2 linked regions of the Stappia indica genome follow. The protein of the gene in region 1 interacts with the protein of each later gene in a pairwise test. Links are inferred from orthologs where the notes say so. Each region holds a gene or a part of one and is shown on either strand. Other genes may lie near its edges. The genes, in order: nuoG and GH266_RS09165.

Region 1 (11,355 bases):
GGCCGGCGCCACCCAGATCACCGCACGCCAGGGCGATACGGTCGCCAGCCTGTCGCGGCGCTACGGCATTCCCCAGCACGTGCTGGGCGAGATCAACGGCACCGACGCCAACGGCAGCTTCGCCGCCGGCCAGCGCGTGACCATCCCGACCTATTCGCACGGGGCGCCGAACATCGCCTCCGCGGTGCCCTCGCAGCCGACGACGCGCCTGCCGGCGGCCGGCGGCTCGCCGACCGTCACCGGATCGATCCCGGCCGGGGCCGGCCTTGCCGGCGCGCCGCGTCCGCAGGCCAAGCCCGGCGCGCAGGTTCGCGTCGCCTCCCTGACCACGCCGCAGCCGGGCAATGCCGGCCTTGCCGCGCAGCCCAAGCGCAAGCCGGCGGCACTGTCCAGCCGGCCGAGCCAGCCGGCAGCATCCACCCCGAAGACGCCGGCGCGCCCCGCCGTGGCGCGCGACGAGCCGGCGCCGACCGCGCCGATCGCCGTGTCCCGCGAGACCTCGCCGGAGCCGGCGGCAACCGGCGAGCGGCGCTTCCGCTGGCCGGCGCGCGGGCGGATCATCTCCGAGTTCGGCCCCAAGCCGGGCGGCGCGCATAACGATGGAATCAACCTGGCCCTGCCGGAAGGCACCGAGATCAAGGCGGTCGAGGACGGCACGGTGATCTACTCGGGCAACGAGCTGAAGGGCTTCGGCAACCTGGTGCTGGTGCGCCACGACGACGGCTGGGTCTCCGCCTATGCCCATAACAGCTCGCTGCTGGTCAAGCGCGGCGACGGCGTGCAGCGCGGCCAGACCATCGCCAAGGCCGGCTCCAGCGGCTCGGTGAGCCAGCCGCAGCTCCATTTCGAGCTGCGCCGGGGCAACAAGCCGGTCGACCCGATGAAGTATCTCGCGAGCCTGTAAGGGATTTCGCCTTTGCCGCGCCATTGCGGCGGGCAGAAACGTTGCAGCGGACGCGCCCACCCGGCGCGTCCGTTTTCGTTTTCCACAAGCGGGGAGGGCGGGAGGCAAAGGCTCTTTGCACAATCGTCACATGAGCGGCCGCTTGCGCTTGACTTGACGCGCGGCTCGCCGTACATCACCGCCACTCCCGGCGGCCAAGCGTCGCCATGAGGTGAGCGGGTGTAGCTCAGTTGGTTAGAGTGCCGGCCTGTCACGCCGGAGGTCGCGGGTTCGAGCCCCGTCACTCGCGCCACTCACCTTTTACGGGAGCCTTTCGCAGCAATGCGAAGCGGGCGAGCGGGTGTAGCTCAGTTGGTTAGAGTGCCGGCCTGTCACGCCGGAGGTCGCGGGTTCGAGCCCCGTCACTCGCGCCACTCGCCCCTTTCTTTCTCCTGACAGTCCAGACTTATCCAGACCGGACGCCAGGGCGACGGACAGGCCTTCGGGCCGCGTCTTCGCCTTGCGTAGCGCGGTTTCGTCTCTCCTGTGCACAAGCAAGCGGGCCGACACATTGTCGCACCATTTGCGTGGCGGGCTCGCCTTTCCAAGACTTCGGGCCAAGACTTCGGGCAAAGCTTTCGGGCCAAGCTTTCGGGAACGAACGGGGAGGGGGCATCGATGGCACGGATCACGGGCGCGGCATTTGCAGTTCTGGTTCCGGTCATGGGAGCGGCTGCTGCGCCGGCGCAGGCCGGGGTCCTGTGCACGATGGTGATCGAATCGCAGACCCGCTCCGTGTTGCTGGAGGAGGGCGACTGCGCCGCGCGCGTCACGCCGGCTTCCACCTTCAAGGTGCCGCTCGCGGCCATCGGCTACGAGGAAGGCGTCCTGGACGGCGCGCATTCCCCGGTCTGGACCTGGGCCAGGGGCGAAGTCGACTGGGGCGGCGATGCCTGGCGCGGCGACGTCGATCCTCTTCACTGGATGGAGCATTCCGTCGTCTGGTACTCGCAGCGCATGGCAAGGCAGCTCGGCCGTGCGGTGCTGGAGCAGCGCACAAGCGCGCTCGGCTTCGGCAATGCCGACTTCTCCGGCGATCCGGGTGAAGACAACGGGCTGGAGCGGGCTTGGATCGCCTCGTCGCTGACGGTGTCGGGGCGCGAACAGGCGCTGTTTCTCACCAAGCTCGTGAACCGCACGCTGCCGCTGTCGGAGCGCGCGCAGGCGCAGGCGGAGGCCCTGCTGCCGGCGCACGAGGCGGGGGCGGGCTGGACGCTGACGGGCAAGCCGGGCGGGGCCTATCCGCGGCGCGCGGACGGCAGTTTCGACCGCTCGCGCGGCTATGGCTGGTTCGTCGGCTGGGCCGAGGCGAAGGGCGCGGGCGAGGGGCGGCGGCTGGTCTTCGTGCGGCTGGTGCAGGACGAGACGCGCAAGCGCGGCTCGCCGGGCCGGCGCGCCCGCGCGGCCTTCCTGAAGGAATGGCCGGCCATTGCAAAGCGCCTGCCCGCGGGCGGCCCGCCGCTTTCGGGCGACAACTGACGCAGGGGTCCTTCGCGCCTGCAAAAAACCGCTTTCAATTACACCGTCGTCGGACTTGCGTTGCGTTTGTGCGTGGGCTAAGCGTGCCCCATGGGCACTGGCGGGAGCGTGCCTCCACGCGCATCCGCCGCAATCGCCGGGATAGAGGGACCGGCTGCGCGTCGCGCGGCCGGACACGTTGCATGGAACACAGGGTTCCGGCAGCGAAAATGGCCCGGCGGAAGGACATTAGGACATGGAAGAGCTCCTGAGAGATTACGTTCCGATCCTCGTCTTCATCGGGGTATCGCTCGTCATCGGCCTCGCGCTTTTGGTTTCGCCGTTCCTGCTCGCCTACAAGAATCCCGATTCGGAAAAGCTGTCGGCCTACGAGTGCGGCTTCAACGCCTTCGACGATGCGCGCATGAAGTTCGACATCCGCTTCTATCTGGTCGCGCTGCTGTTCATCATCTTCGATCTCGAAGTGGCATTCCTGTTCCCCTGGGCGATCGCGTTCGGTGACCTCGGCTGGTACGGATTCTGGTCGATGATGGCCTTCCTCGGCGTGCTGACCGTCGGCTTCATCTACGAATGGAAGAAGGGGGCCCTGGAATGGGACTGACGTCGCAGCAGCCGCTCATCGCCCAGGCTCCGAAGGGCATCCTGGATCCGGCCACCGGCAAGCCTGTCGGGGCCAACGATCCGTTCTTCATGGACATCAACGACGAACTGGCCGACAAGGGCTTCGTCGTCACCGCGACCGACAATCTGATCCAGTGGGCGCGCACCGGCTCGCTCATGTGGATGACCTTCGGCCTCGCCTGTTGCGCGGTCGAGATGATGCAGATGTCGATGCCGCGCTATGACGCCGAGCGCTTCGGCTTCGCGCCGCGCGCCTCACCGCGCCAGTCGGACGTGATGATCGTCGCCGGCACGCTGACCAACAAGATGGCTCCGGCCCTGCGCAAGGTCTACGACCAGATGCCGGAGCCGCGCTACGTCATCTCCATGGGCTCGTGTGCCAATGGCGGCGGCTACTACCACTACTCCTATTCGGTGGTGCGCGGCTGCGACCGGGTCGTCCCGGTCGATATTTACGTTCCCGGCTGTCCCCCGACGGCCGAGGCGCTGCTCTACGGCGTTCTTCTGCTTCAGAAGAAGATCCGCCGCACCGGAACGATCGAACGCTGAACGCCGCCCGCGGAGTGCCGGCCCGGCCGGCACGCCTCCCGCAAGCGACTAGACGGGTCAGGATCATGGACGAGACGCTCGCCGAGCTTGGCGAACACATTCAGGCGCATCTGGGCGATGCCCTCGACGGCTACAACGTCGCGTACGGGGAGCTGACGCTGCTGGTACGGTCTTCCGAGATCGTCCAGGTGGTGCGGTTCCTGCGCGACGACTCCAGCTGCCAGTTCGTCAACCTGACGGACCTGTGCGGCGTCGACTGGCCGCAGCGGGACAATCGCTTCGACGTGGTCTACCACTTCCTGTCGCCGAAGCAGAACCTGCGCATCCGCGTGAAGGTGGCGACCGACGAGGAGACGCCGGTTCCCTCCATCATCGACGTGTTCGCCGGTGCGGAGTGGTTCGAGCGCGAGACCTACGACATGTACGGCGTGCTGTTCTCCGGTCATCCGGACCTGCGCCGGATCCTGACCGACTACGGCTTCGACGGCTATCCGCTGCGCAAGGATTTCCCGCTGACGGGCTATGTCGAGGTTCGCTACGACGACGAGAAGAAGCGGGTGGTCTACGAGCCGGTCCGGCTCAACCAGGAATTCCGTGACTTCGACTTCATGTCGCCTTGGGAGGGTGCGGAATACATCCTGCCCGGCGACGAAAAAGCCAAGACCAATTGAGGCAGCCGATGGCAGAGGCTCAGGTCCGCAACTTCAACATCAATTTCGGCCCGCAGCATCCGGCGGCGCACGGCGTGCTGCGCCTGGTGCTGGAGCTGGACGGCGAGGTGGTGACGCGTGTCGATCCGCATATCGGCCTGCTGCATCGCGGCACCGAAAAGCTGATCGAGCACAAGACCTACCTGCAGGCGGTGCCCTATTTCGACCGGCTCGACTATGTCGCGCCGATGAACCAGGAGCATGCCTTCGCGCTGGCGGTCGAGAAGATGCTCGGCATCACCGTGCCCAAGCGCGGCCAGCTGATCCGCGTGCTCTACTCGGAGATCGGCCGGATCCTGTCGCACCTGCTGAACGTGACGACGCAGGCGATGGACGTCGGCGCGCTGACCCCGCCGCTGTGGGGCTTCGAGCCGCGCGAAGAGCTGATGGTCTTCTACGAGCGGGCCTGCGGCGCGCGCATGCATGCCGCCTATGTGCGGCCGGGCGGCGTGCACCAGGACCTGCCGAAGGAGCTGCTCGACGACATCTGGGACTTCTGCGATCCGTTCCTGCAGACGCTGGACGACATCGAGGGCCTGTTGACCGACAACCGCATCTTCAAGCAGCGCAACGTCGATATCGGCGTGGTGTCGCTGGAGGACGCATGGGCGCGGGGCTTTTCCGGCGTCATGGTGCGCGGTTCGGGCGCGGCCTGGGACCTGCGCAAGTCGCAGCCCTATGAGTGCTATGCCGAACTCGATTTCGACATCCCGATCGGCAAGAACGGCGACTGCTACGACCGCTATCTCATCCGCATGGAGGAGATGCGCCAGTCCGTGCGGCTGATGAAGCAGTGCCTGGAGAAGCTGACGGTGGAGAAGGGGCCGGTCTCGTCGCTGGACGGCAAGGTGGTTCCGCCGAAGCGCGGCGAGATGAAGCGCTCGATGGAAGCGCTCATCCACCACTTCAAGCTCTACACCGAAGGTTACCGCGTGCCGGAAGGCGAGGTCTATGCGGCCGTCGAGGCGCCGAAGGGCGAGTTCGGCGTCTATCTCGTCGCCGACGGCAGCAACAAGCCCTATCGCTGCAAGATCAAGGCCCCCGGCTTTGCCCACCTGCAGGCGATGGATTTCATGTGCCGTGGACATCAGCTGGCCGACGTGTCGGCGGTGCTCGGCTCCCTCGATATCGTGTTCGGAGAGGTGGACCGGTAATGGCCGTTCGTCGCCTTCACCCTGAGCAGCCCGAGAGCTTCGCCTTCACGGCGGCCAATCTGGAATGGGCCAGGAAAATCATCGCGCGCTATCCGGACGGCCGGCAGGCCTCCGCCGTGATCCCGCTGCTGTGGCGGGCGCAGGAACAGCACGAGGGCTGGCTGCCCGAGCCGGCGATCCGCTATGTCGCCGAAATGCTCGGCATGCCGGATATCCGCGTGCTCGAGGTCGCGACCTTCTACACCATGTTCCAGCTGGCCCCGGTCGGCAAGAAGGCGCATATCCAGGTCTGCGGCACCACGCCGTGCCAGCTGCGCGGCGCGGAAGATCTCGTCCGCGTCTGCAAGTCGAAGATCGCGGCCCATGCGCACGAGCTGTCGGCCGATGGCGACTTTTCTTGGGAAGAGGTCGAGTGCCTCGGCGCCTGCGTCAATGCGCCGATGGTGCAGATCTTCAAGGACACCTACGAGGATCTGACGCCGGAGAGCCTGGAAAAGCTCATCGACGACATTTCCGCCGGGCGCGAAGTGACGCCGGGCCCGCAGAACGGCCGTCGCTTCGGCGCTCCGGAAGGCGGTCCGACCACGCTGACCGGCCTGTCCGACAAGACCCGCGGCGGCGATCCGCTTCCGCATGTGGTCAAGGGCGCGGAAGTGGCCTCGCACGCTTTTGCCGGCGCCTCGATCAATGGCGGCGGCAACGACTATAACGGCATTCCGGGCGCCGCCGAGGCGACCGGCACGACCACGAAGGCACCGGCCCCGCGGGCCGGCAAGCCGGCGGATCTTGCCAAGGCCGAGGCGAAGCCCGAGACGAAGACGAAGGTTCCGGACGCTCCGGCGGCGAGCGATGCCGGCCCGAAGCCGTCGGAGGCCGGCAAGCCGGTCGCGGCGGTCAAGAGCCACGAGAGCCCGCAGACCAGCCTGGACCTGGCCGGCGGCGTTGCCGGCGAGACGGAGCCGGAGCTGCTGAAGGGCGCGCGCGGCGGCAAGGCCGACGACCTCAAGCGGATCAAGGGCGTCGGCCCGAAGATCGAGGGCATCCTCAACGAACTCGGCGTCTACCATTTCGACCAGATCGCCTCCTGGAACGAGGAGAACAAGGCCTGGGTCGACACACGGCTGAAGTTCAAGGGGCGTATCGATCGCGAAGACTGGATCGCGCAGGCCAAGGTGCTGGCGTCCGGTGGCGAAACCGATTTCTCCAGGCGCGTCGACGGTGGCGACGTGCCCACGAGCAAGTCCTAAGGGAAGGGGATCGCGATGCTGCAGGATCAGGACCGGATCTTCACCAATATCTACGGCCTGCACGACTGGGGCCTCGATGGCGCGCGCCAGCGCGGCCATTGGGACGGCACCAAGGGCCTGCTCGACAACGGCCGCGACTGGATCATCAACGAGATGAAGACGTCGGGCCTGCGCGGGCGCGGCGGTGCGGGCTTCCCGACCGGCCTCAAGTGGTCGTTCATGCCGAAGGAGTCGGACGGGCGTCCGGCCTATCTCGTCGTGAATGCGGACGAGTCCGAGCCGGGCACCTGCAAGGACCGCGAGATCCTGCGCCACGACCCGCACACGCTGGTCGAGGGCTGCCTGATCGCCGGTTACGCGATGGGTGCCATCGCCGCCTATATCTATGTGCGCGGCGAGTTCATCCGCGAGCGCGAGCGCCTGCAGGCGGCCATCGACCAGGCTTATGAGGCGGGTCTGATCGGCAAGAACAACAAGAACGGCTACGACTTCGACATCTATGTCCACCACGGCGCCGGCGCCTATATCTGCGGCGAGGAAACCGCGCTGCTGGAGAGCCTGGAAGGCAAGAAGGGCCAGCCGCGCCTGAAGCCGCCGTTCCCGGCCAATGTCGGCCTCTACGGGTGCCCGACGACGGTGAACAACGTGGAGTCCATCGCCGTTGCCCCGACCATCCTGCGCCGCGGCGCGGCGTGGTTCTCGGGTCTCGGCAAGCCGAACAACGCGGGCACCAAGCTGTTCTGCGTCTCCGGCCACGTGAACCGCCCCTGCACGGTCGAGGAGGAGATGGGCATTCCATTCCGCGAGCTGATCGACCGCCATTGCGGCGGCATCCGCGGCGGCTGGGACAACCTGCTCGCCGTGATCCCGGGCGGCTCCTCCGTGCCTTGCGTGACGGCGGAGAACATCATCGACTGTCCGATGGACTTCGACAGCCTGCGCGGGCACGGTTCGGGCCTCGGCACGGCAGCGGTGATCGTGATGGACCGCTCGACCGACATCATCAAGGCCATTGCCCGCCTGTCGTACTTCTACAAGCACGAGAGCTGCGGCCAGTGCACGCCGTGCCGCGAGGGCACGGGCTGGATGTGGCGCGTGATGGAGCGCATGGTGGCCGGCAATGCCGCACGGGAAGAGATCGACATGCTCTTCGACGTCACCAAGCAGGTGGAAGGCCACACGATCTGTGCCCTCGGCGATGCGGCCGCATGGCCGATCCAGGGCCTGATCCGCAACTTCCGGCCGGTGATCGAGGAACGCATCGACCAGTACGTGGCCAAGAGCCGCAAGCCGGCGCAGTCGCTGGCAGCGGCACAGTAAGGCGGCCGCAGAGATGGTCGCAGGAAACAGGACGACACGTTCGCGCGCGAAAAGGGCGCTGCGGGCAAGCCGCGAGGGCAGCAAGGCATGAACAAGACGATCTTTGTCGACGGCAAGGAGATCGAGGTTCCGCAGGACTACACGCTGCTGCAGGCTTGCGAGGCGGCGGGTGCCGAGGTGCCGCGCTTCTGTTTCCACGACCGGCTGTCGATCGCCGGCAACTGCCGCATGTGTCTGGTCGAGGTGAAGGGCGGACCGCCGAAGCCGGTCGCGTCCTGCGCCATGAACGTGCGCGACCTGCGCCCGGGCCCGAACGGCGAGGCGCCGGAGGTCTTCACCAAGACCCCGATGGTCAAGAAGGCCCGCGAGGGCGTGATGGAGTTCCTGCTGATCAACCATCCGCTCGACTGCCCGATCTGCGACCAGGGCGGCGAGTGCGACCTGCAGGACCAGGCCATGGCCTATGGCGTCGACGCGTCCCGCTATGCGGAGAACAAGCGCGCCGTCGAGGACAAGTATATCGGCCCGCTGGTGAAGACGATCATGACGCGCTGCATCCACTGCACGCGCTGCGTCCGCTTTACCACGGAAGTCTGCGGCGTCGCCGACCTCGGCCTGATCGGCCGCGGCGAGGATGCCGAGATCACCTCCTACCTGGAGAACGCGCTCTCCTCCGAGATGCAGGGCAACGTCGTCGACCTGTGCCCGGTCGGTGCGCTGACCCACAAGCCCTATGCCTTCCAGGCCCGTCCGTGGGAGCTGAAGAAGACCGAGACCGTCGACGTGATGGATGCGGTCGGCTCGGCGATCCGCGTCGACACCCGCGGCCGCGAGGTCATGCGCGTGCTGCCGCGTCTCAACGAGGCGGTCAACGAGGAGTGGATCTCCGACAAGACCCGCTACATCTGGGACGGCCTGAAGACCCAGCGCCTCGACCGCCCCTATGTGCGCGTCGACGGCAAGCTGCGCCCGGCCAGCTGGGGCGAGGCGTTCGCCGCCATCGCCTCCAAGGTGAAGGCGTCGAGCCCGGAGAAGCTGGCGGCCATTGCCGGCGATCTGGCGAGCGTCGAGGAGATGTTCGCGCTGAAGAGCCTGATGACGGCGCTCGGTTCGGCGAACATCGACTGCCGCCAGGACGGGGCAGCGCTGGACCCGGCGCTCGGCCGGTCCTCCTACCTGTTCAACGCGACCATCGAGGGGATCGAGAACGCGGATGCGGTGCTGATCATCGGCTCCAACCCGCGGCTCGAGGCACCGGTGCTGAATGCGCGCATCCGCAAGCGCATGCGCATGGGCCCGCTGCCCGTGGGCGTCATCGGCCAGCAGGCCGACCTGACCTATCCGGCGACGTATCTGGGCGCCGGCGCCGAGACGCTGGCCGATCTTGCGGCCGGCAAGCACGGCTTTGCCGATGTTCTCAAGAACGCCGAGCGTCCGCTGATCATCGTCGGCCAGGGCGCGCTGTCGCGCACTGACGGCGCGGCGGTCCTGTCGGCTGCGGCTGCGCTCGCCCGTTCGGTCGGTGCGGTCGGTGCCGACTGGAACGGCTTCTCGGTGCTGCACACCGCGGCCTCGCGCGTCGGCGGCCTCGACATCGGCTTCGTGCCGGGCGAGGGCGGCAAGGGCACGGCCGGGATCCAGCAGGCGGCAGGCGAGGGCGCGATGGATGTCGTGTTCCTGCTCGGCGCCGACGAGATGGACATGCACGCGTTCGGCTCGGCCTTCGTGGTCTATGTCGGCACCCATGGCGACCGCGGCGCGCACCGCGCCGACGTGATCCTGCCGGGTGCGGCCTATACCGAGAAGTCGGGCACCTGGGTCAACACCGAGGGCCGCGTGCAGCTCGGCGACCGTGCGGCCTTCCCTCCGGGCGAGGCCCGCGAGGACTGGGCGATCCTGCGGGCGCTGTCCGCGCAGCTGGGGGCGGCGCTGCCGTTCGATTCGCTGCAGGACCTGCGCAAGGCGCTCTATGCGGCGCATCCGCTGATGGCCGGCATCGACGCCATCGAGAACGACGGCGGCGCAGGCGCCGCGAAGGCGGCGGACCTCGGCGGCAAGATGGCCGGCGAGGCGTTCCAGCCGGCGATCACCGACTTCTACCTGACCAATCCGATCGCGCGGGCCTCCGCGACGATGGCCGAATGTTCGGCCCTCGCCAAGGCACGCGCGGCAGAGGCCGCGGAGTAAACGGGGGCAATGATGGCGGACTTCTGGGCGGATTACCTCTTCCCGCTGATCATCATGGTGGCACAGAGCGTGCTGCTGCTGGTCGCACTGCTGCTGATCGTGGCTTACATCCTGTACGCGGACCGCAAGGTCTGGGCGGCGGTGCAGATCCGTCGCGGCCCGAACGTCGTCGGGCCCTGGGGCCTGTTGCAGTCGTTTGCCGACCTTCTGAAATTCGTGCTGAAGGAGCCGGTGATCCCGGCCGGCGCCAACAAGGGCCTGTTCCTGCTGGCGCCGCTGGTCACCGTGACGCTGGCGCTGACCGCCTGGGCGGTGGTTCCGGTCGCCGATGGGTGGGTGATCGCCGACATCAATGTCGGCATCCTGTTCATCCTGGCGATCTCCTCGCTCGGCGTCTACGGCATCATCATCGGCGGTTGGGCCTCGAACTCGAAGTACCCGTTCCTGTCGGCGCTGCGCTCGGCGGCGCAGATGGTCTCCTACGAGGTGTCCATCGGCTTCGTCATCGTGACGGTGCTGCTGTGCGTCGGCTCGCTGAACCTGACGGACATTGTCCGGGCGCAGGAAACCGGCCTTGCCAGCGCGCTCGGGGTGCCGTGGCTGGCCTTCCTGAACTGGTACTGGCTGCCGCTGTTCCCGATGTTCGTGATCTTCTTCATCTCGGCGCTGGCGGAGACCAACCGTCCGCCGTTCGACCTGGCCGAGGCCGAGTCCGAGCTGGTCGCCGGTTTCATGGTCGAATACGGCTCCACGCCCTACATGATGTTCATGCTCGGCGAGTATGTGTCGATCGCGCTGATGTGCGCGCTGACGACCATCCTCTTCATGGGTGGCTGGCTGCCGCCGCTGGACTTCGCCCCCTTCACCTGGGTGCCGGGCTTCGTCTGGTTCCTGCTGAAGTCGCTGCTGGTGTTCTTCATGTTCGCCATGGTCAAGGCGATGGTCCCGCGCTACCGCTACGACCAGCTGATGCGCCTCGGCTGGAAGGTGTTCCTGCCGCTGTCGCTGGCCATGGTGTTCATCGTCGCGGCGGTGCTGATGGCGATGGGCTGGGCCCCGACGGGCACGTAAGGGAGAGGGCGGCATGTCGGTCTCGATTGCAGGACTGATCGGCGCCGCCATCGGCCTCTATGTGGGCTGGATCG
Region 2 (11,384 bases), 1.5 Mb from region 1 along the record:
ATATCGCGGAGGCGGAGGATGCCGCCGCCGCTTCGGTGCTGCTCGACCGGCATCACTTCGATGTGGTGATCCTCGACAATATCATGCCCGGCAAGACGGGCGTGGAATGGCTCGCCGAACAGCGAGAGATCGGTTTCTTCGCCCATGCGATCCTGATGACCGCCTATGCGGACCTGGAAACGGCGATCCAGGCGCTGCGGGCGGGCGCGGTCGATTTCGTGCTGAAGCCCTTCCGCTCCAACCAGTTGCTCAATGCGGTGGCGCGCTGCCTCGACCGGGTGACCCTGCTGCGGGAAAACCAGCTGCTGCGCCATCAGCTGCAGGCAACCTCCGACCACCTGCTGCTGCGCGACAAGCTGATCGGCCACTCTCCCCAGATCGGCGAGATCCGCGAGACCATCGCCCGTGTTGCATCGCTGCCGACATCCGTCCTGATCACCGGCGAATCCGGCACCGGCAAGGAAGTGGCGGCGCGCTCCCTGCACGAGCTCTCGGACCGCGCCGCCAAGCCCTTCGTGCCGGTCAATTGCGCGGCGATCCCGGCCGATGTCATCGAGGCGGAGCTGTTCGGCCACCTGAAGGGCGCCTTCACCGGGGCCGCGTCCAATCGCGAGGGCCTGTTCATGCATGCCCAGGGCGGCACGCTGTTCCTCGACGAGATTGGCGACCTGCCGATGCCGCTTCAGGGCAAGCTGCTGCGGGCGATCGAGGACCGGCGGGTGAGGCCCATCGGCTCGGAGCGCGAGGTGCCGGTCGACCTGCGCTTCGTCTTTGCCACCAACGCGGACCTGGAACGCGAGGTGGAGGCCGGGCGCTTCCGGGCCGACCTGTTCTACCGGATCAACGTCTTGCAGATCGAGATGCCGCCGCTGCGCGAGCGCGGGGACGACATTCGCGAACTGGCGGAACTCTTCATGAGCAAGCTGGCGGTCCAGCTGGGCATGCCGCCGGTGCCGATCGGGCCGGATGTGGCTGCCGGTCTCCTCGCCTACGAGTGGCCGGGCAATGTCCGGGAGTTGCGTAACATGATCGAGCGGTCGCTGATCCTCGGCCGGTTCCCGGCAGAGATGACGCGCAGGGCGGACAAGCCGCAGACCGTGCCGGCGCCGAGCCGGACGGATCTGCTGGAGGATGTGGAGCGCCGGCACATCCTGGCGGTTCTGGGCGAGTGCGAGGGCAATCGCGCGCAAGCCGCGCGCCGGCTCGGCATCTCGCGCAAGACCATCGACCGCAAGCTTGCGGACTGGAATGGCTGAGCCCAAGCCGGAGCACGAGCCCGAGCCCGAGCCCGAGCCTGCGACGGGGCAGGGGGGGCGGGCGGCGCGCCGCAGCCGCCTGTCGGTTCGCGTCCGCCTGCTCGCCATCGCGCTGTTGCCGACGCTCGTGGTGCTGCCGCTGTTCCTCGGCGGGGCGATGGTGCGCTGGAACTCGAAGTTCGACGCCCTGCTGAAGACCAAGGTGAATGCGGACCTGACGGTTGCGCACCAGTATTTCACCCGGATCCTGGACAATACCGGCGAGCGGCTCGACGCGCTCGGCAAGTCGGCCGAGTTCCGCGACATCGCCGATGCGCGCGACGGGGCGGCGCTGGCCGCGCTGCTGGAGCGCAGCCGCGCGGAGATGGGGCTCGACTTTCTCTATCTCGTCGGCGACGACGGCCGGGTCCGCGCGGCCTCGCCCGCTGGCGCGCGTCCGCCGCTCGGCCGCGAGTGGCCGGTGGTCGACCGGGCGATGGCCGGTGCCCCCGCCAGCAGCGTCGACATTTTCGAGGGCGAGGAGCTCGCCGGCATCTCGCCCGACCTTGCGGAGCGTGCGAGCCTCGAGCTGATCCCGACACCCAACGCGGTGCCGACGGAGCGGACCACCGAGACGCGGGGCATGGTCGTGCACTCGGCCAGCCCGGCACGCCTTGCCGGCGCGGTGCCGGCCGCGCTGGTCGGCGGCATCCTGCTCAACCAGAATCTCGTCTTCATCGACACGATCAACGACCTCGTCTACCGCGAGGCCAGCCTGCCGGAGGGGAGCCAGGGCACCGCCACCCTGTTCCTGGAGGATGTGCGGATCAGCACCAATGTCCGCCTGTTCGAGAACCGCCGGGCGCTCGGCACCCGGGTCTCGGCGGCGGTGCGCGAGCGCGTGCTGGGCCGGGGCGAGGTCTGGCTCGACAGCGCCTTCGTCGTGAACGACTGGTACATCTCCGCCTATGAGCCGATCACCGACAGCCGGGGAATGCGGGTCGGCATGCTCTATGTCGGCTTTCTGGAGGCGCCGTTCCAGAAGGAGAAGGTGGCGACGCTTGCCGCCGTTCTCATCGGCTTCCTTCTGGTCACGGCCGTCAGCGTGCCGCTGTTCCTGCGCTGGGCGCGCGGCGTGTTCAAGCCGCTGGAGCGGATGACGGACACGATCGCGCGGGTGGAGCATGGCGACCTCGGCGCACGCACCCGGCCCGGCAGCGGCAACGACGAGATCGCCCGGGTCGCGCAGCATCTCGATCACCTGCTCGATCTGGTGCAGGAGCGCGACCGGCAGCTGCGGTCCTGGAACGAGGAGTTGAATGCCCGGGTCGAGGAGCGCACGCGCGATCTGATGCTGGCCAACCGGCAGCTGGAGGAGACCACGAAGCAGCTGATCATGTCGGAAAAGCTCGCCGCCATCGGCGAGATCACGGCCGGCGTCGCGCATGAGATCAACAATCCCATCGCCGTCATCCAGGGCAATCTGGAGGTCTTGCGCATGTTGCTCGGCGAGCACGCGAAGGTCGCCGGGACGGAGATCCGGCTGATCGACGAGCAGGTCCACCGGATCAACCAGATCGTCATGAAGCTGCTGCAGTTCGCCAAGCCCGACGAATATGCCGGCTATGCCGACCGGCATGCGCCCGACGAGGTGATTTCCGACTGCCTGCCGCTGGTGCGCCATCTCCTGCGCCGCACCGAGATCGAGGTGGTGCGCGAGATGCGGGCGACCCGCGCCATCCTGATGAACCGGACCGAATTGCAGCAGGTGCTGATCAACCTGATCGTCAACGCCATCCATGCGATGCCGCTGGGCGGGCGGCTGTCTCTGGCCACCGCCGACACGCAGCGCGGCGACGTACCGGGCGTGACGGTCGAGGTCGCCGACACGGGCGTGGGCATGAGCGCGGAGGTGCTCTCCCGCGTCTTCGATCCGTTCTACACGACCAAGAGCCGGCAGGGGACGGGCCTCGGCCTGTCGATCACCCAGACGCTGGTCAGCCGCCAGGGCGGCGAGATCCGGGTGCGCAGCGCACCGGGCGCGGGCACCGTCTTCACCATCTGGCTGCCCGAGGAGCCGAGCGCCGGCGACGCCTGACGCTTCGGACAAAATGTCCAGTCCCCGGTGGCGGGACAGGCGGGCGGACCTGGACAAAATGTCCGCACTGCGCCGGCTATTTCTGTCAAGTTATTGAAAAATATCGATCATTCAAACTGGCGCCGAACTTGCATGGGGGAGTGTGCTGTCTGGACGCAGGCCGTCCGTGTGGGCCGGTCTGCCGCGGTGCTGCAGGGCGGGAGGCCTTGCAGGGCGCGGGGGAGCAGGCAGCAGGCATCCGGTCCCGGACAGGGGCCGGCCGGGGGCTGCCGACGATCCGGTCAACGGCGCGGCATGCGATCCGGAACTGCCTCGACAACCGTGCACGGGAGGAGAACAGGTGCATGTTTGACTGGCTGAAAAAGGAACACATCGTCGCAGAGGACGGCTTCAACCGCTGGAAGGTTCCGCCGGCGTCCATTGCCATCCACCTGTGTATCGGCTCCGTCTATGCATGGAGCATCTTCAATCCGCCGCTGATCAAGCAGTTCGGCGTCGTGGCCGCAGCGCCCGGCGACTGGAGCCTGTCGTCGGTCGTGTGGATCTTCTCCGTCGCCATCGTCTTTCTCGGCCTGTCGGCGGCCTTTGCGGGCAAGTGGCTGGAAGAGGTCGGCCCGCGCATGGTCGGCGTGGTGGCGGCGCTGTGTTGGGGCGGCGGCTTCCTGATCGGCGGCTTCGGCATCATGACGCACCAGCTGTGGCTGCTCTATCTGGGCTACGGCGTGCTCGGCGGCTGCGGCCTCGGCCTTGGCTATGTCTCGCCGGTGTCGACCCTCATCCGCTGGTTCCCGGACCGCCGCGGCATGGCGACGGGCATGGCGATCATGGGTTTCGGCGGCGGTGCGATGATCGCGACGCCGATCAAGGAGTGGTTGCTCGGCGTGTTCTACAAGGCGCCGGACTATCTCGGTCCGCTCGGTTCCATCGATCTCGTCACCGAGGGCGGTCGCCGGCTTGCCGAGGTCAACGGCCAGATGGTCGAGGTGGTGCTCGCCGGTGCCAAGCAGGTGGCGGCCGCACCCGTCGCCCTGCAGGAAGGCATCTATGTGGTGGGCACCGGCAACACGGGCGCTGCCGGCACCTTCTTCACATTGGGCATCGCCTATTTCGTCGTGATGATCATCGCGGCCTTCTCGTACCGCGTGCCGCGCGAGGGCTGGCGCCCGGCCGGCTGGACGCCGCCGACGGCGGATGCGGCCTCGCGTAAGATGATCACCCAGAACAACGTCCATATCGACCAGGCGCTGAAGACGCCGCAGTTCTACCTGTTGTGGATCGTGCTGTGCTTCAACGTGACCGCCGGCATCGGCGTGATCGGCGTCGCCAAGACGATGATGTCGGAGATCTTCGGCACCACCTTGCCGCTGATCGTGAACTCCGCCTTCGCGGCGACTTACGTGTTCATGATCTCGGTGTTCAACATGGTCGGCCGGTTCTTCTGGGCCTCCACGTCTGACTATATCGGGCGCAAGAACACCTATCACTGCTTCTTCGTGCTCGGCACCTTGCTGTACCTGTCGATCCCCTTCGCGGCGGCACAGGTGAGCGTCGATCCGGCGGTGACCTGGCTGGTGATGTTCTACGGCGCCACCATGATCATCTTCACGATGTATGGCGGCGGTTTCGCGACGATCCCGGCGTATCTCGCCGATATCTTCGGCACCAAGTATGTCGGCGGCATCCACGGACGCCTGCTGACCGCCTGGAGCACCGCCGGTGTCCTGGGGCCGCTCGCCATCACCGAGCTGCGCAACATGTCGCTCAACAGCGCCATCCGGGACCTTGCGTCCAAGGTGGACCCGCAGGCCTTCGTCCAGAAGTTCGGCGCGGGCGTCGAGCAGCTCGACCAGTTGGTGGCGGCGAAGACGGTGACGGTGGCCCAGCTGATGGAGATCGCGCCAGCCGGCACGGTCGATCCGACGCCGAGCCTCTACAACACCACCATGTATGCCATGGCGGCCCTGCTGGTGATCGCGCTGGTGGCCAATGCCCTGGTGCGGCCGGTCGATGCCAGGCATCACATGGAGAGTGCCGCGGGAGCAGGCGCGAAGGGTGCAAGCCCCGAGGGCGCGCAGCCGGCCAAGGCCTGAGGCGATCCCCCAGGGCCCGATCCCAGGCACAGACCCAGGCCCGGGACGCTTCGGCGTCCCGGGTTCCGACCCACCGTTTCCGTGGTCCGCCCCGCGCGCCGCTCATCCGGCGCGGCTGAGCCCTTGCGTCCCGACGCAGCCGGCCGAGGGGGGGCGTAAAGTGGAGTCGATTGCTCATCTATAGGGATGTGCAATCGCACAACGGAACAGTGATGTTGATGTTTCTCCGTGCATTTCGGACTTTCCGGAAAGCGGGCGAGGCGAGGGAGAAAACGCATGTCATTGCAATTGTCGTCACGACAGGTCGCGGAACGGACGCAGGCCGTCGTGGAGGACCTTGCGCAGCTCGAGGGGCCGCTGCTGCCGATCCTGCACGAGGTGCAGAAGGAGTTCGGCTGCGTGCCGGAAGAGGCGCTGCGCACCATCGCCGAGGCGCTCAATCTGAGCCGGGCCGAGGTCCACGGCGTCGCGAGCTTCTATCACGACTTCCGCAAGGAGCCGGCGGGCCGCCATGTGCTGAAGATCTGCCGGGCCGAGGCCTGCCAGTCGATGGGCGGCGATGCGCTCGCCGACGGGGTGCGCGCCGCGCTCGGCATCGACTGGCACGAGACGACGCCGGACGGGCGGGTCACGCTGGAGCCGGTCTACTGCCTCGGCCTGTGTTCCTGCGCCCCGGCGGCGATGCTCGACGGCGAGCTGCACGGACGGCTGGACGAGACCGCGATGAGCGAGCTGGTGAAGGAGACAGGCCGATGACCCCGGTGATCTTCGTTCCCAGGGACTCCGCGGCGCTTGCCGTCGGTGCCGACCGCGTTGCCAGGGCGATCGCGCGCGAACTCTCCGCCCGCGGCCTTGAGGCCAGGATCGTTCGCAACGGCTCGCGCGGCATGCACTGGCTGGAGCCGCTCGTCGAGGTGCGCACCGCCCATGGCCGGTTCGCCTATGGCCCGGTCGCGGAAAAGGACGTGCCCGGCCTGTTCGAGGCGGGGTTCCTGGACGCCGGTTTGGGGGATGGCGGCGCCCATCCGCTGTTCCACGGCGAGACGAAGGAAATCCCCTTCCTCAAGGGCCAGACCCGGCTGACCTTCGCCCGCGTTGGCGTCACCGACCCGCTCTCGCTTGAGGACTATCGCCACTACAAGGGCCTGCGCGGGCTGCAGAACGCGGTTGCCATGGAGCCGGCGGAGATCGTGGCTCAAGTGACCGAGAGCGGTTTGCGCGGCCGCGGCGGCGCCGGCTTTCCCACCGGCATCAAGTGGAACACGGTCCTCAGGGCAGAGGCCGACCGCAAGTATATCGTCTGCAACGCGGACGAGGGCGACAGCGGCACCTTCGCCGACCGGATGATCATGGAGGGCGACCCCTTCGTGCTCATCGAGGGCATGGCGATTGCCGGCATCGCGACCGGAGCGACCAAGGGCTACATCTACACCCGCTCCGAATATCCGCATGCCATCGCCATCATGAGCGAGGCGATCGAGATCGCCCGCCGGGAGGGCATTCTCGGCGCCTCGGTGCTGGGCTCGCGCCACGCCTTCGACATGGAGGTGCGCGTCGGCGCCGGCGCCTATGTCTGCGGCGAGGAGACCTCGCTGCTCAACAGTTTGGAGGGCAAGCGCGGGGTCGTGCGGGCCAAGCCGCCGCTGCCGGCGCTGCAGGGCCTGTTCGGCCGGCCGACGGTGGTCAACAACGTGCTCTCGCTGGCCTCCGTGCCGGTGATCATGGACCGGGGCGCCGCCTTCTACCGCGATTTCGGCGTCGGCCGCTCGCGTGGTACAATGCCGATCCAGCTTGCCGGCAACATCCGCCACGGCGGGCTCTACGAGACCGCCTTCGGCGTGACGCTCGGTATCCTGGTCAACGAGATCGGCGGCGGCACGGCGAACGGCCGTCCGGTGCGCGCGGTGCAGGTCGGCGGCCCGCTCGGGGCCTATTTCCCGCCCGCGCTGTTCGACACGCCGTTCGACTACGAGGCCTTCGCGGCACAGGACGGGTTGATCGGCCATGCCGGTGTCGTCGTTTTCGACGACACGGTCGACATGCTGAAGCAGGCGCGCTTCGCCATGGAGTTCTGCGCGATCGAGAGTTGCGGCAAGTGCACGCCCTGCCGGATCGGCGCCGTGCGCGGCGTCGAGACGTTGGACAAGATCGCCGGTGGCGAGCGCTCCGGCGAGCAGGTGGACCTGCTGAAGGACCTTTGCGACACGATGAAGGCCGGCTCGCTCTGCGCGCTCGGCGGCTTCACGCCCTATCCGGTCCTCAGCGCGCTCACCCATTTCCCTCAGGATTTCACCCCCCGGCCGATGGCCGAAGCGGCGGAGTAGACCGATGACCCTGATCAAGGAAACCGACTACGGCACACCGGCCTCGACGTCGGAAAAGACGGTCACGCTGACCATCGACGGCTTCGAGGTCACCGTGCCGGAAGGCACCTCCGTGATGCGGGCCTCGATGGAGACCGGCATCCAGATCCCCAAGCTCTGCGCCACCGACATGGTCGATGCCTTCGGCTCCTGCCGGCTCTGCCTGGTGGAGATCGAGGGGCGGCGCGGCACGCCGGCCTCGTGCACCACGCCGGTGGAACCGGGCATGGTGGTGCGCACCCAGACCGGCCGGCTGAAGCAGCTGCGCCGCGGGGTGATGGAGCTCTATATCTCCGACCATCCGCTCGACTGCCTGACCTGTGCGGCCAATGGCGACTGCGAGCTGCAGGACATGGCCGGCGTCGTCGGTCTGCGCGACGTGCGCTACGGCCATGAGGGCGACAACCACGTCAAGGCGCGCGATGGGCTGGGCGAGGTCAACGCCCGCTGGATGCCGAAGGACGAGACCAACCCGTATTTCACCTACGATCCGTCCAAGTGCATCGTCTGCTCGCGCTGCGTCAGGGCCTGCGAGGAAGTGCAGGGCACCTTCGCGCTGACCATCGAGGGACGCGGCTTCGACAGCCGCGTCTCGCCGGGCATGCACGAGGACTTCCTGTCCTCCGAATGCGTCTCGTGCGGTGCCTGCGTCCAGGCCTGCCCGACGGCGACCTTGCAGGAAAAGTCGGTGATCGAGATCGGCCAGCCGGAGCATTCGGTGGTCACGACCTGCGCCTATTGCGGCGTCGGCTGCTCGTTCAAGGCGGAGATGCGCGGCGACGAGCTGGTGCGCATGGTGCCCTACAAGGACGGCAAGGCGAACCGCGGCCACAGCTGCGTCAAGGGCCGCTTTGCCTATGGCTATGCCGCGCACAAGGACCGGATCCTGAGCCCCATGATCCGCGAGAAGATCACCGACCCCTGGCGGGAAGTCTCCTGGGAGGAGGCGCTGGGCTTCGCCGCGACGAAGCTGCGGGCCATCCAGTACGAGCTCGGCAAGGACGCCATCGGCGTCATCACCTCCTCGCGGTGCACCAACGAGGAAACCTATCTGGTGCAAAAGCTGACGCGCGCGGTCTTCGGCAACAACAACACCGACACCTGCGCCCGTGTCTGCCACTCGCCGACCGGCTACGGCCTCGGCCAGACCTTCGGCACCTCCGCCGGCACCCAGGACTTCGACAGCGTCCAGCATGCCGACGTGGTCGTGGTGATCGGCGCCAATCCGACCGACGGGCACCCCGTCTTCGCCTCGCGGCTGAAGAAGCGGCTGCGCCAAGGGGCGAAGCTGATCGTCGTCGACCCGCGCCGCATCGACCTGGTCAAGACGCCGCATGTACAGGCCTCGCATCACCTTGCGCTGCGTCCGGGCACGAACGTCGCCGTGGTGACGGCGATGGCTCATGTCATCGTCACCGAAGGGCTGTTCGACGAGACCTTCATCCGCGAGCGCTGCGACTGGGACGAGTTCCAGGACTATGTGGAGTTCGTCTCTGACCCGAAGCACAGCCCGGAAGCGGTCGAGACGCTGACCGGCGTCCCGGCGCAGGAGCTGCGCGAGGCGGCCCGGCTTTATGCTCGCGGCGGCAACGGCGCGATCTATTACGGCCTCGGCGTCACCGAGCACAGCCAGGGCTCGACCACCGTCATCGGCATCGCCAACCTTGCCATGCTCACCGGCAATATCGGTCGGCCGGGCGTCGGCGTAAACCCGCTGCGCGGCCAGAACAACGTGCAGGGCTCCTGCGACATGGGCTCGTTCCCGCACGAGCTGCCCGGCTACCGGCATGTCAACGGCCAGGAGGTGCGCGACATCTTCGAAAAGCTGTGGGGCGTCGAGATCTCCGACGAGCCGGGCCTGCGCATTCCCAACATGCTGGATGCGGCGGTCGACGGCACCTTCAAGGGGCTCTACTGCCAGGGCGAGGACATCCTGCAGTCGGATCCCGACACGCGCCATGTCTCGGCCGGCCTTGCGGCGATGGATTGCGTCATCGTCCACGACCTCTTCCTGAACGAGACCGCCAACTACGCCCATGTCTTCCTGCCGGGCTCGACCTTCCTGGAGAAGGACGGCACCTTCACCAACGCCGAGCGCCGGATCAACCGGGTCCGCAAGGTGATGGCACCGCGCAACGGCTATGCGGACTGGGAGGTGACCCAGATGCTGGCCAATGCGATGGGCGCCAACTGGTCCTACACCCACCCCTCGCAGATCATGGACGAGATCGCCGCGACGACGCCGAGCTTCGCCAATGTCTCCTACGAGATGCTGGAGAAGAAGGGCTCGGTGCAGTGGCCGTGCAACGACAAGACGCCGGACGGTTCGCCGATCATGCATGTCGACGGCTTCGTGCGGGGCAGGGGGCGGTTCATCCGCACCGACTACGTGGCAACGGACGAGAAGACCGGGCCGCGCTTCCCGCTCCTGCTCACCACCGGGCGCATCCTGTCGCAGTACAATGTCGGCGCGCAGACCCGGCGCACCGCCAATGTGGTCTGGCATGCGGAGGACGTGCTGGAGATCCATCCGCACGACGCGGAAACGCGCGGCGTCAAGGACGGCGACTGGGTGAAGCTCGCCAGCCGTTCCGGCGAGACGGCCTTGCGGGCGCAGATCACCGACCGCGTGTCGCCGGGCGTCGTCTACACCACCTTCCATCACCCGACGACGCAGGCCAACGTCATCACCACCGACTATTCCGACTGGGCGACCAACTGCCCGGAATACAAGGTGACGGCGGTGCAGGTGATGCCGTCCAACGGCCCGACCGACTGGCAGGAGAAATACGAGGAATTCTCGACCCTGTCGCGGCGGATCGAGGCTGCCGAGTAGCCGCATGGTCACCCATCGCCCCGCCTCCGGCACCGCCTATCGCAACGGCCGCTTCTCCGCCTCCACCAGGGAGCTTGCGGAGGAGGTGGCGGTGGCGATCAGCTACAACGGCACGTCCCATGCCGTGCTGATGGCAACACCGGCCGATCTGGAGGATCTCGCCTACGGCTTCTCGCTGACCGAGGGGCTCGTCGCCTCGGTGGCGGAGGTCGAGGAGGTCGCCGCGGTCGATTGCGGCCGCGGCCTCGACCTGCAGGTCAGCCTTGCCGGCGACGCCAGCGCGCGGCTCGGCGAGCGGCGCCGGTCGATGGCCGGGCCGGTCGGCTGCGGGCTGTGCGGCATCGAGAGCCTGGAGGCGGCGATGCGCGAGATCGCGCCCGTCGCCGCCGGGGTCCGGCTCGCGCCGGCCGAGGTGTCGCGGGCCGTCGCCGCGATGGCCAAGATGCAGGCGCTGAACCTGCGTACGCGTGCCGTCCACGCGGCCGGCTTCTACCAGAGCGAGCACGGGCTCGTTCTGGTGCGCGAGGATGTCGGCCGGCACAATGCGCTCGACAAGCTGATCGGCGCGGCGGCGCGGGCCGGGATCGACATGGCGACGGGGGCCATCGTCCTCACCAGCCGGCTGTCCATCGAACTGGTGCAGAAGACGGCGGTCGCCGGCTGCGGCATCCTCGTCGCGGTCTCCGCGCCCACCGCCCTTGCCGTCGACGAGGCCGAGGCCGCCGGCATCACCCTCGCGGCCGTCGCGCGCGGCGACGAATT

The links.
Region 2: the proteins of nuoG (region 1) and GH266_RS09165 interact in binary tests that used the Escherichia coli proteins (3 or more experiments, as listed by UniProt). The link is inferred for Stappia indica from one-to-one orthologs.

The regions. Positions count from the first base shown.
Region 1 is NZ_CP046908.1:419,357-430,711, reverse strand. The notes cover bases 7,713-10,660. They hold nuoG (NADH-quinone oxidoreductase subunit NuoG), read left to right. Parts: upstream 7,713-8,110; coding sequence 8,111-10,210; downstream 10,211-10,660. Other genes in these bases: nuoH (NADH-quinone oxidoreductase subunit NuoH), read left to right, coding at 10,223-10,660; nuoF (NADH-quinone oxidoreductase subunit NuoF), read left to right, coding at 7,713-8,023. In the rest of the region: GH266_RS01990 (M23 family metallopeptidase), read left to right, coding at 1-904; GH266_RS01975 (penicillin-binding transpeptidase domain-containing protein), read left to right, coding at 1,562-2,422; GH266_RS01970 (NADH-quinone oxidoreductase subunit A), read left to right, coding at 2,658-3,023; GH266_RS01965 (NuoB/complex I 20 kDa subunit family protein), read left to right, coding at 3,014-3,592; GH266_RS01960 (NADH-quinone oxidoreductase subunit C), read left to right, coding at 3,658-4,263; GH266_RS01955 (NADH-quinone oxidoreductase subunit D), read left to right, coding at 4,272-5,456; GH266_RS01950 (NADH-quinone oxidoreductase subunit E), read left to right, coding at 5,456-6,703; more of nuoF, read left to right, coding at 6,719-7,712; more of nuoH, read left to right, coding at 10,661-11,281; GH266_RS01930 (hypothetical protein), read left to right, coding at 11,295-11,355. UniProt on the Escherichia coli protein: NDH-1 shuttles electrons from NADH, via FMN and iron-sulfur (Fe-S) centers, to quinones in the respiratory chain. The immediate electron acceptor for the enzyme in this species is believed to be ubiquinone.
Region 2 is NZ_CP046908.1:1,931,477-1,942,860, reverse strand. The notes cover bases 4,463-7,439. They hold GH266_RS09165 (formate dehydrogenase subunit gamma), read left to right. Parts: upstream 4,463-5,699; coding sequence 5,700-6,179; downstream 6,180-7,439. Other genes in these bases: GH266_RS09160 (formate dehydrogenase beta subunit), read left to right, coding at 6,176-7,439; GH266_RS23475 (OFA family MFS transporter), read left to right, coding at 4,463-5,423. Outside these bases: GH266_RS09180 (sigma-54-dependent transcriptional regulator), read left to right, coding at 1-1,256; GH266_RS09175 (sensor histidine kinase), read left to right, coding at 1,249-3,333; more of GH266_RS23475, read left to right, coding at 3,678-4,462; more of GH266_RS09160, read left to right, coding at 7,440-7,747; fdhF (formate dehydrogenase subunit alpha), read left to right, coding at 7,752-10,622; formate dehydrogenase accessory sulfurtransferase FdhD, read left to right, coding at 10,627-11,384. UniProt on the Escherichia coli protein: NDH-1 shuttles electrons from NADH, via FMN and iron-sulfur (Fe-S) centers, to quinones in the respiratory chain. The immediate electron acceptor for the enzyme in this species is believed to be ubiquinone.